2 regions of the Thermosynechococcus sp. PKX95 genome follow, and region 2 is predicted to be linked to the other one. Evidence: predicted binding sites of a transcription regulator. Region 2 holds the regulator's gene; the other holds the start of a gene.

Evidence for each region. The regulator HrcA, encoded in region 2, represses chaperone genes, less so after heat shock. The targets are predictions, from matches to a motif close to TTAGCACTCNNANNNTNNGAGTGCTAA.
Region 1: groES (co-chaperone GroES) is a predicted target of HrcA. The motif match lies at 3,044-3,070, and genes of this name have one in related genera.

What each region holds. Positions count from the first base shown of each region.
Region 1 covers NZ_CP134171.1:920,130-925,984, forward strand. Annotated here, with positions in the region: gene RHH81_RS04295 (folylpolyglutamate synthase/dihydrofolate synthase family protein) at 1-1,137, opposite strand, end outside; gene RHH81_RS04300 (MORN repeat-containing protein) at 1,107-1,739, opposite strand; gene RHH81_RS04305 (carbohydrate ABC transporter permease) at 2,158-2,982, shown strand; gene groES (co-chaperone GroES) at 3,170-3,481, shown strand; gene groL (chaperonin GroEL) at 3,551-5,188, shown strand; gene uvrA (excinuclease ABC subunit UvrA) at 5,363-5,855, shown strand, end outside.
Region 2 covers NZ_CP134171.1:247,728-253,582, reverse strand. Annotated here, with positions in the region: gene RHH81_RS01135 (carbohydrate ABC transporter permease) at 1-101, opposite strand, end outside; gene carA (glutamine-hydrolyzing carbamoyl-phosphate synthase small subunit) at 98-1,246, opposite strand; gene hrcA (heat-inducible transcriptional repressor HrcA) at 1,340-2,398, opposite strand; gene RHH81_RS01120 (recombinase family protein) at 2,535-3,833, opposite strand; gene glgA (glycogen synthase GlgA) at 3,854-5,278, opposite strand; gene RHH81_RS01110 (glutamate-5-semialdehyde dehydrogenase) at 5,400-5,855, shown strand, end outside.

The DNA.
Region 1 (5,855 bases), 670 kb from region 2:
CAAGTCCTCTAAGTCAGCGCTAGCGTGATCCGGTACGGGTACCAACCACAGGCGATCGCCCCCTCGCAGGAGATGTTTGAGAATCCCCTCATGATCCTTATTGGCGAGCATCCCCACCACCCATGTCACCTCTGTCCAGCCCAGTTGATCCACGTATTGCCGTAGGTAGGCGGCGGCAGGAGCATTGTGGGCACCATCAATGAGCAGTTTGCGCCCTTGCCACTGTAACCATTGCAGTCGTCCCGGCCAGCGGGTTTGTGCCATTCCCTGTTGAATCGCTTCTCGGGAAATCTGCCAGCCTTGAGATTGTAACTGTTGTAGCGTGGCGATCGCGATCGCTGAATTGACCAACTGCATTTCTCCAGCCAAGGGCAAGGGGTACTCCATCCCCCTCCAAATCGCCCATCCCGGCCGCTTTGCACACCACTGGGCTGGTTCTGGCCAGATCGCTGGGCACCCCAAAGCTTCCAAACGCTGCGCAATCACCGCCTCTGCCTCGGGGGGAACAGGGCCAATGACGGCTGGCACGCCCGGCTTGAGAATACCTGCTTTTTCGCCAGCGATCGCCCCCAAGGTATTGCCCAACCGCTGCCAATGATCCCAACCGATGGAGGTAATCACACTCACCAAAGGGGGCTGACATACATTGGTGGCGTCCAAGCGCCCCCCCAAGCCCACCTCTATCACCGCCACATCCACCCGCTGCTGGGCAAAATACAACCATGCCGCCGCCGTGATCACTTCAAACTGACTGGGGGGATAAGCCACCTGTGGCAGTACCGCTTCAATGTGTTGAATCAAGGTCAAAAAGACCTCAGGGGCAATGGGTTCACCATCGACACAAATGCGCTCACACCAACTCAACAGATGGGGTGAAGTATAACGCCCCGTGCGATAGCCCGCCGCCCGCAAAACACTATCCAAATAGGCACACACCGACCCTTTGCCATTTGTCCCCGCAACGTGGATCAAGGGCACCTGTAACTGGGGAGACCCCAAAGCACTCAGCAGCGCTTGGATGGGTTCAAGGCCAAGGCGCACCCCAAAGCGGGCGTAGGGACTTAGCGCCGCCGTCAGCGGATCACTCACAGCCTGATTGAAGCAGATTAGCGGGGTTCGCGGCGACCATTGCGCCATGTGGCCACAATGCGGGAGCCATCCGGTAGCGTAAAGACCCCCTGTCCTTCAAATAAGCCATTGCGAAACTGTCCGGCATAGCTTGTGCCATCTCCGAAGGAGAGCGTTCCAGTTCCATGATACTTGCCCGCTAGAAACTGCCCCTCATAGCGGGTACCGTCGGGAAAGGTGAGCACCCCCTCCCCATGGTATTGACCATTGAGAAACGTGCCCTCGTAGCGTTGACCATTGGCCAGTTGGAGAGTGCCCTTGCCATTGAAGATGCCATCCACAAACCCCCCTTCGTAGCGTCCCCCATCGGCATAGGTGAGCACCCCCTGACCGTGGTAGCGGCCATTGCGAAATTCCCCTTCATAGCGGTTGCCATTGGCCATTGTAAGGATACCTTGGCCATTAAAACGACCATTGAGCAATTCCCCTTTGTAGGTGCTGCCGTCGGGAAGTGTCATGGTAACATCCCCGGTGACACGCCGCCCTTCATAGACGGCAATTTGGGCAGTTACAGGAGCTAAGTGCAGGGTTGCACATCCTAAACCAACAAGGCAAGAACTCATCACCCAGCGGTAAATAACAGCAGGATTTGGGTTGTACAGATGAGTCATTACTGGACACTCCACAAGGGTGGACAATTGCAACTTCTCTAACTGGCACAGCTTGTCTCCTATGCAAACTTGGGGAGGAAACTCAAAGCTTTGTCTTGGAATCGGTCTCTGTGCCTGCAGCACTTTGAATAAGCAAGTCCTCAGGAGGGTGGTCAAACACTCTCTTGCGAGACGCAAAGGGTGGTATAGTGCTCCCTTGATAGCGTCTTGAGCAAAATCTTGATTGCAAGGATGTCCTCAAGCGCCCTCCCAACCCCCTGAGTGGGGCAGATCAATCTCTATGAAAGGGGGAAGGAGAATGTACCTCACTGGCAGTTAAAGCAGGGATGAGGGAGAATTGGACATGCAGCTCTCGCCAAGAGGCTGGCTTTCCGAAGGGCGCAGGGTTTTGTTTGGGGAGCGGAAGGTTGTGGATGGGCTGAAACGGCTCTTGGGCAGGGGTCACTCCTTGGGGTTGACCCTAGTATTGACACTGGGGGCGTTGCTGGTTCTCAGCCCCCTACTGGTGGTGCTCTGTACGTCGGGCTGGCCACCGGGAACCCTACCTACCCAATTGTTGCCACCCCAAGGCTGGACATGGCAGAGCTATCAGGCAGCATGGCAGCAGGGACACTTTATCTTGGCCTTTGCCAACTCAACGTTTGTGGCTTTGGCGGTAACGGCGCTCCAGTTGGTGACCTCAGCCCTAGCGGGTTACGCCCTTGCGCGACTTTCGTTTCCGGGGCAACAGACGATTTTGCTGCTGATGCTGGCAACCCTAGTGATCCCATTTCAACTTTTGGTGATCCCAATTTTCCTCATCCTCAAGGCGGGTCATCTGATCAATACCTATGGCGCCTTGATCTTGCCGACGGCGGCCAATGGCTTTGGCGTCTTTTTGATGCGGCAGTTTTTTCTCACATTGCCCGTTGCCCTTGAGGAGGCAGCCCTCTTGGATGGGGCAAATCGCTGGCAAGTCCTCTGGCATATTCTCTTGCCCCTGAGCCGACCGGCCTTGGTCACACTCTTTATCTTTACCTTTATTGGGGAGTGGAATGACCTCTTTAAGCCCTTGGTCTTTACCACTAAGCCAGAACTGATCACAGTGCAGCTTTCCTTGGCCAGTTTTCAGGAGCAGTTCACCAATGATTGGCCGTTGATGATGGCGGCGGCGGTGATTGCCACTGTGCCGGTGATGATTTTGTTTATTTTGGGTCAGCGGCAACTGATTCGCGGCATTGCCACGACGGGACTAAAGAGCTAAAGTTCCGTTCGGAAAACCGTACTGCAACAGGAGTTGCGATCGCCAACCGTCTCTCGCTACATTAGCACTCGAAGGGTGAGAGTGCTAAACAACTGTAAGTGATGCTCTTGCCCCCCAAAAACTGCGCGATGAGCCGTGCAGTGAGTGCTATCAATCCATACTCTTACAATTGGGAGAACAGTACGCTATGGCAGCCGTATCTCTAAGCGTTTCAACTGTGAAGCCGTTGGGCGATCGCATTTTTGTCAAAGTCAGCGAAAGTGAAGAACGTACCGCAGGGGGCATCCTCCTGCCCGACAACGCCCGTGAAAAACCCCAAGTGGGCGAAGTGACCGCCGTCGGTCCTGGCAAACTCACTGAAGACGGCAAGCGTCAGCCCATGGATGTGAAAGTGGGGGACAAAGTGCTGTACTCCAAATATGCCGGTACTGAAGTGAAACTGGCGGGCGAAGACTACGTTCTCCTCTCGGAAAAAGACATCTTGGCCATTGTTGGCTAAGTCGCTGACACTCCTTACATTTCTGTGCGATTTTTCATCACTGTTGAACGATTGAGGTAGGAAACACCTATGGCGAAGCGCATTATCTACAACGAAAATGCTCGTCGTGCCCTCGAAAAAGGGATGGACATCTTGGCTGAATCCGTGGCCGTGACCCTTGGTCCTAAAGGACGGAACGTAGTTCTGGAGAAAAAATTTGGCGCCCCCCAAATTGTCAACGACGGGGTGACGATCGCCAAAGAAATTGAACTGGAAGATCACATTGAAAATACCGGTGTGGCGCTGATCCGCCAAGCCGCCTCGAAAACCAATGATGCTGCCGGTGACGGTACGACTACGGCAACGGTTCTTGCCCATGCCATGGTGAAAGAGGGGCTGCGCAACGTGGCTGCCGGTGCTAACCCCATTGCCCTGAAACGCGGGATTGACAAAGCCACCCACTTCCTTGTGGAAAAAATTGCTGAACATGCCCGTCCGGTGGAAGATTCCAAAGCCATTGCCCAAGTGGCAGCGATCTCTGCCGGTAACGATGAAGAAGTGGGTCGGATGATTGCCGATGCCATGGACAAGGTGGGCAAAGAAGGCGTGATCTCCCTCGAAGAAGGCAAATCCATGACCACCGAACTCGAGGTCACTGAGGGGATGCGCTTTGACAAGGGCTACATCTCCCCCTACTTTGCCACCGACACCGAGCGCATGGAAGCGGTGCTTGATGAACCCTTCGTGCTGATCACCGACAAGAAAATTACCTTAGTGCAAGATCTGGTGCCGATCCTCGAACAAGTGGCTCGCGCCGGTAAACCGCTGGTGATCATTGCTGAAGACATCGAGAAAGAAGCCTTGGCGACCCTCGTGGTCAACCGTCTGCGCGGTGTCTTGAATGTGGCTGCGGTGAAAGCTCCCGGCTTTGGCGATCGCCGTAAAGCAATGCTCGAAGATATTGCCGTCCTCACAGCGGGTCAAGTGATCACCGAAGATGCCGGTCTGAAGCTGGAAAATACCAAGCTGGATATGCTCGGTAAAGCTCGCCGCATCACCATCACCAAAGATCACACCACGATTGTGGCCGAAGGCAATGAAAAAGCCGTCAAAGCTCGCTGCGAGCAAATCCGTCGCCAAATCGAAGAAACCGACTCCAGCTATGACAAAGAAAAACTGCAGGAGCGGTTGGCCAAACTGGCCGGTGGTGTGGCAGTGATTAAAGTCGGTGCTGCCACTGAAACCGAAATGAAAGATCGCAAACTCCGTCTGGAAGATGCGATTAACGCCACCAAAGCCGCTGTTGAAGAGGGGATCGTTCCCGGTGGCGGTACCACCTTGGTGCACTTGGCGCCTGAGTTGAGCAACTGGGCGGCTGAGCACCTGACGGGTGAAGAACTGATTGGTGCCAACATTGTTGAGCGTGCCCTTAGCGCTCCCCTGCGTCGCATCGCTGAAAACGCGGGTCAAAACGGTGCCATCATTGTCGAACGGGTCAAAGAAAAACCCTTCGATGTGGGTTATGATGCCGCCAAAGATGAATATGTCAACATGTTCGATGCTGGTATCGTTGACCCTGCCAAAGTCACCCGCTCGGCTCTGCAAAATGCGGCCTCTATTGCCGGTATGGTGCTGACCACCGAGTGCATCATCGTTGACAAACCCGAACCCAAGGACAACAATCCTGCGGGTGCCAGTGCCGGCATGGGCGGTGACTTCGACTACTAAGCCCAACCCGTCGGTGAATCCCTCAAACTCACTGGGTTCAGCGCAAGTAACCTAAGTCACACTCACAGCGGGGAAACCACACCCCGCTTTTTTATTGGATGGTGCCAAACGGGTCTGGCCGCGTTGCTATAATAACCCTCAATGTAACGTTTTTTAACATTCGCAGTTTGCAGCATGGGCGATCCAGTGCCTACGGGTGAAATTCGGGTTCGGGGTGCACGGCAGCATAATCTGAAAAACATTGACCTCGATCTGCCCCGCGATCGCCTGATTGTGATGACAGGGGTTTCTGGTTCCGGTAAGTCCTCTCTGGCCTTTGACACGATTTTTGCTGAAGGGCAACGCCGCTATGTGGAGTCGCTGAGTGCCTATGCACGGCAATTCCTCGGTCAGTTGGATAAGCCGGATGTGGATGCCATTGAGGGGCTGAGTCCAGCGATTTCCATTGATCAAAAGTCCACTTCCCACAATCCTCGCTCGACGGTGGGCACGGTGACGGAAATCTATGATTACCTGCGGCTGCTCTATGGCCGTGCGGGTGAACCCCATTGCCCCCATTGCGATCGCTCGATTCGCCCCCAAACCATTGATGAAATGGTGGATCAGGTGATGCAGTTGCCCCCTCAGACGCGCTTTCAAGTTCTAGCTCCTATTGTCAAGGGGAAAA
Region 2 (5,855 bases):
CTCAGGAAAAAGGCCTGTAGGGCTGGCCAAAAGACCGTCAGTGTGAGTAACCCCAAGGCAGGGGCAAGAAAGAGATAGGGGGTGAGCGATCGCCCTTTCATTGGCTGCGGGGGTGTTGTTGACGATAGGCACGCATTTGCGCCACAAAGTCGCCAAAGAGATAATCAGCATCGTGGGGGCCGGGGCTGGCCTCAGGGTGGTACTGCACTGAGAAAATCGGCAATGTTTGGTGCTTCAGACCGGCAACGGTTTTGTCATTGAGGTTAAAGTGGGTAATCTCAACGGGGGTTTGGGCAAGGGATTCTTCAGTAATGGCAAAGCCGTGGTTTTGGCTGGTAATTTCCACTTGCCGGGTCAGGCCAGCGGGCTGGTTCAACCCGCGGTGACCAAATTTCAGTTTGAAGGTTTCCGCCCCCAAAGAAAGTCCCAACAACTGATGCCCCAGACAAATGCCAAACATGGGACGCTGAGCCGCCAGTAATTTGCGTGCGGTTTCAATGCCTTCCTGAACCGCCGCAGGGTCGCCGGGGCCATTGGAGAGGAAAATGCCATCGGGGTCATAGCTGAGAATCGTTTCCGCTGGGGTATCCGCCGGCACAACAATCACACGGCAACCATAACTAGCCAAGCGACGGAGAATGTTGCGCTTCACGCCAAAGTCAATGGCCACAACCGTCAAGGGTGGCTCTTCGGTGGCTGTTTGGGGACGAAATTCCCAAGCCGGGGGCGTCGGTTCTGTCCATTCATAGGGGGTGCGGGTGGTCACCACCTTGGCTAGATTTTGTCCCTGCATACTGGGAGCGGCAAGGACTTTTTGCAGCAGTTCAACGGGATCAAGGATTTCCGTGGAGATGCCGCCATTCATGGCACCGACAGTACGAATTTTGCGGGTGAGGGCGCGGGTGTCAATCCCGTAAATGGCGGGAATGCGATGGGCTTTGAGGTAATCAGGTAAGGATTGTTGCGATCGCCAGTTACTGGGAATGTCACAGATATGGCGAGCAACCGCACCGCGCACTTGGGGGCGATCGGATTCATCGTCTTCGGGCGTTGTTCCAGTATTGCCCAACTCAGGGTAGGTGAATGTCACGATTTGACCACAATAGCTTGGGTCAGTGAGTACCTCTTGATAACCCGTCATGCCGGTATTAAAGACCACTTCGCCAATGGCTGTTCCCGGTGCCCCAAAGGAAAAACCGCGAAAGACTGAACCATCGGCAAGAACCAGCAAGGCGGGTGTCGGCATTTCAATATCTCCAACTGGGAAAGCCCAATAGTTTATTGTGCATGATAAAGCCGGCCGTTGACTGCACAAGAATTCTCGGATGTTTTGATTTTCTTACTTGCGGCGACTCACCTGTTCGGTTAGATAATCTGCCGCTGTGGCCACTAGGGGAATAATCCGTGCATAGGGCATCCGCGTCGGCCCTAGAATGCCAATACTGCCCACGGGGGAGTCCCCATAGCAATAGCAGGAATAAACCAGTGTACAGGACTGCATCGGCGCTAAGGTATTTTCACTGCCAATGCGGATTTGCACCTGCGAGGGGGCTTGGCTATCGCCACTGATCAAGGGAGCCAGTTGATCCTGTTGGTCTTCGAGAAGATGCAGTAGCATTTGCACCTGCTCCACTTGGGAAAACTCCGGCTGCTGGAGAACATCGGCAAGACCACTGATGACAAAGGAAGTGCCTTGGTGGCTGTAGCGATCGCTCAACTGCCGCAGTAGGGTCTGAAGCTGCTGACTGTAGGTCTGAAACTCCAAATCCAGTTTTTGCCAGTCAATGGCACTGAGTTCCACCAGCGATCGCCCCTGCAACTGATGATTGAGGAAGTTGGTCAGTACCTGGAGGGTGCGCTCCCGCAGCTCAGGATCCTCTTCCCCTTGCCCCAATTGGATCAGTGCCGACTGGGTTTCGTAGGTATCGAGCACAAGAATCACCATCACCTGCTGGGAATCCAAGGCGACCAGTTGAATCACCCGAATCTGCCGCTCCAAACGATTGGGGAGCGTAATCAGGGTAATGTAACCACTGAGATCCGAGAGCAACTGCGCCGCTTGCCGCAAGATCACCTCAAGGCGTTGTTGCCCCCAGATAAACCGCTCACTCAAGAGACTCTCGGCTTTGCGAGCCACATCGGGAATGGGCTGGATCAGTTCATCCACATAGACGCGATAGCCAGAATCAGAGGGCACCCGCCCTGCGGAGGTGTGGGGTTGGTAAAGCAGGCCACTTTTTTCGAGGAGCAGCATCGTATTGCGCACCGTGGCCGGGCTGACGTTGAGGTTGTATTCCGTGGCGATCGCTTTTGAGCCGACGGGTTCTGCCGTGGCAATGTAATGGTTAATCGTGGCGCCAAGAATTTGTTTTTGGCGATCGCTGAGTTCAATCGTCATAACCCCTTACACCTGTGACTTGTTATCTGTGTTTTTTATCTATCTATAAACTAGCCTTTGTATTTCAGCAATTCTGAGTTGCAACTTGCGGCTATGGCGATTGGTCTTTTGTGACTAAAAACTCAGCTAGAAATGGCTAAGCAGTACTGCCAATGGGGGATTCCCAAATAAATTGCAGATGGATCGACCAAGGCTGTGGCGGGCGGCTGGTGACCGCTATGGCATGTAAAAACTCCCGTAGATAGAACCGTTGCTCTGCTGCCGAGAGTTGGTACCAAAATTGCGGCTGACCAAGGGTCACCGCCAGTTGCAAAAGATTACTAGGGGGCAATTGGGCCTGCTGTGCCTCAATTTGTGCCCGTTCCCCAGCCAGTTTATAGCGGCGCAGTTGAGCGGTTTCGGGATCCAAGAGGCCTTGGGCTTCTAGTTCGGCAAGGCGGTGCAGTTGGGTTTCAATTGCTTGCAGTTGAGCCGTCAACGGTGGCGGCGGCAGCGACAGTTGGGCGATCGCGGGCGGCAGGCGCTCAGCAATTTGATCAATCACAGCAGCCAAGGCCGCGTCGTAGGGAATGCTGCGACATTTGGGGGAGAGGGGACAGTGCAGGGGACGCAAGTAGGCATATTGGCTCGGTTGGCGGTAAGGCTGCACCTGAGTCCGGCCAAAGCGTTGCTGACATTGGCGGCAAATCACCAATCCCGCCAGAGGATGGGGGGCACTAGCACTGCGACGAGGCAGAGAGCGTTGGCGTCGCAACAGCCGATCCACCTGAGCCGCTTCATCGGGGGCAATCAGGGGGGCATGGGTCTGAGGAATCACCGTTTTCCCTTGGTAGTAGAGATGGCCGCGATAGACGGGGTGGGTCAACCAGCGCCGACCGGTCGCTACGCTAATCTGCTTGTGGTGGGTGGTGGCAATAAAGCGCACCGCTGCACTGAGGGAGCCATAGAGGAGAAAATGCTCGACAAAATCCTTGACGACAACGGCTGCCGCTCGATCAATGACATAGTGCTCTTTGCCCCGGCGATAGCCATAGGGAGCACGACCCGGCGGCGGACGGTGCTTGAGGCGATTGCGGGCATGGCCATGGCAGAGAGTGTGGTGATGGAGTTGCTGCTTTACTTGATCCCAAAGGGATAGCAGCTGATCTCCGCTGGGGGGGCGATCGCTTACGTAGCCTTCGGCTAGGGCAATCACCATAATACCCGCTGCCTCCAGTTGCCGCAGGCGATCGCTCACTTCCATCACCGTTTGGCCAAGGGCACTTAATTGGTGCAACAGCCAATAGCCCGGTGCTAACCGCTGCAACCAGTACCGCAACTGCGGCCGAGCAGCCTCCACATCCAGTACCCAGTGGTCAATCTCCTGCCCCCACCCTTGGGGATCGGGGAGGGGCTGCCAGAGGGGATCAATGTACTCGTAGGCAATAATGACCACACATTACATCGTCCTGAGGATCAGGTCGTTGCCGGTACTAGGGTTGGACTAGGATTGGGCATGGTCTCTGGCGGCAAGCCATAAATGGAGTTATAGAGGGCATTGTAGGCTAGTGCTGATTTTGTCCAGCTAAAGTCCTCGCGCATACCCCGCTGCTGGAGGGTGTGCCACTCCCGTTTGTAGCGATACCCTTCCCACGCCCGCACTAGACAGGTGTAGAAGTCAAGGGGTTCATAGCGGTCAAAGCAGTAGCCCGTTCCCGTTTGCTTCTCGGGGTCATGGTGAAAGACGGTATCCACAAGGCCACCGGTACGGCGCACAATTGGTACACAGCCATAGCGCAGGGCAATCATCTGAGCAATGCCACAGGGTTCAAAGCGACTCGGCATGATGAAGGCATCGGCACCGCCATAGATCCGCCGCGACAGGACATCACTGTAGAGCAACTGGACACTACAGCGCCCCGGAAACCGTGAGGCAATTTGCCACATTTGGGTTTCGTAGTAGCGATCGCCCGTTCCCAAGAGGACAAACTGGCTATCGGTGTAGGCCAAAAAGCGATCCAGCACCTGAATCAACAGATCCAACCCCTTTTGCTCCACCAAGCGGGTGACCATCCCCACCAAGAAAGCACCGGAATTCACCTCCAACCCCAGTTCCTCTTGGAGCGCAATTTTGTTGGCCTTACGCCGCTCAAGGGTATCTACGGTGTAGTTTTGCACAAGGGCGCGATCGGTACTGGGATCAAAGACCTCTGTATCAATGCCATTGAGAATGCCGGAGAGCTTGCCACTAATAAACGACAGCAGCCCTTCCAATTTCTCACCATATTCGGGGGTTTTAATCTGTTCGGCGTAGGTGGGCGAAACCGTATTGACGCGATCGGCATACTGCAGTGCTGCTGCCATCGTATTGTGCCCCTGCATGTACCACGGACACCAAGTAATTTGCTCGAGGCGCCACCGCCAGGGCCCTTGATAGGCCAAGTTGTGAATGGTGAACACAGTGGTGATGTCGGGATCCTGATGCATCCACACTGGGATCATTCCCGTGTGCCAATCGTGGCAATGGATAATCTGGGGTTTCCAGTAGTTCCAAGCAAATTCCGCTGCCCCATTGGCAAAGAAGGTGAACCGCCAGTCCTCATCCTCCCCGTAGTAGATGCGGCGGGGATTAAAGCAGGGATGGCCAAACAGGTAAAGGGGCACGTCCGACCCCGGCAACACCGTTTCATAGACATGGAACGTCTGAAACATGGCATGGCCAATCCAGATGGGATCCTTGGGAATCTCCACCTTGTCGGGCAAGAAGCCATAGTAGGGCATAAAGATGCGCACATCATGTCCCATGCGGCGTAACACCTTGGGCAGGGAACCCACCACATCTCCCATGCCCCCCACTTTCGCCAGCGGTGCCGCCTCAGCAGCAACAAATAGAATTCGCATGATCCTCCTGAACCTGTTTTTTGGCCAATTCTAGGGCAACGCAATTGCCGTTAACCTACCACAAGTGCGGGACAATTTGGCGTACGATCGCTCTTATACGTCTTTGGAATTGGCAACCCCTATGGCAGATTCTCCCCTCGTGCAACGGGTCAAAGAAGTTCATGAGCAGGCGCGTCTGTTGGCTCAGCTGGATGCCACTGGCCGCAATGATGCCCTAGAGCAGGTGGCCTGTGCCCTTGAAGCGGCGCGGGAGGAGATTCTGGCGGCCAATGCTGCCGACTGTGAGCAGGCCAAGGCCAATCAGCTCAATCCTTCTCTCTATGCGCGGTTGGAACTGAGTCCCAGTAAACTAGCGGCGGCGATCGCCGGGGTGCGTCAAGTGGCGGCCCTTGCGGATCCTCTGGGTCAGCGCCAACTCCATCGCGAATTGGATACAGGCTTAATTCTCAGTCGCGTCACCTGCCCTTTGGGGGTGCTGGGGGTAATTTTTGAAGCGCGTCCCGATGCCGTCGTGCAGATCGCTTCCTTGGCAATTAAATCGGGGAATGGCGCCATTCTCAAGGGAGGACAGGAGGCG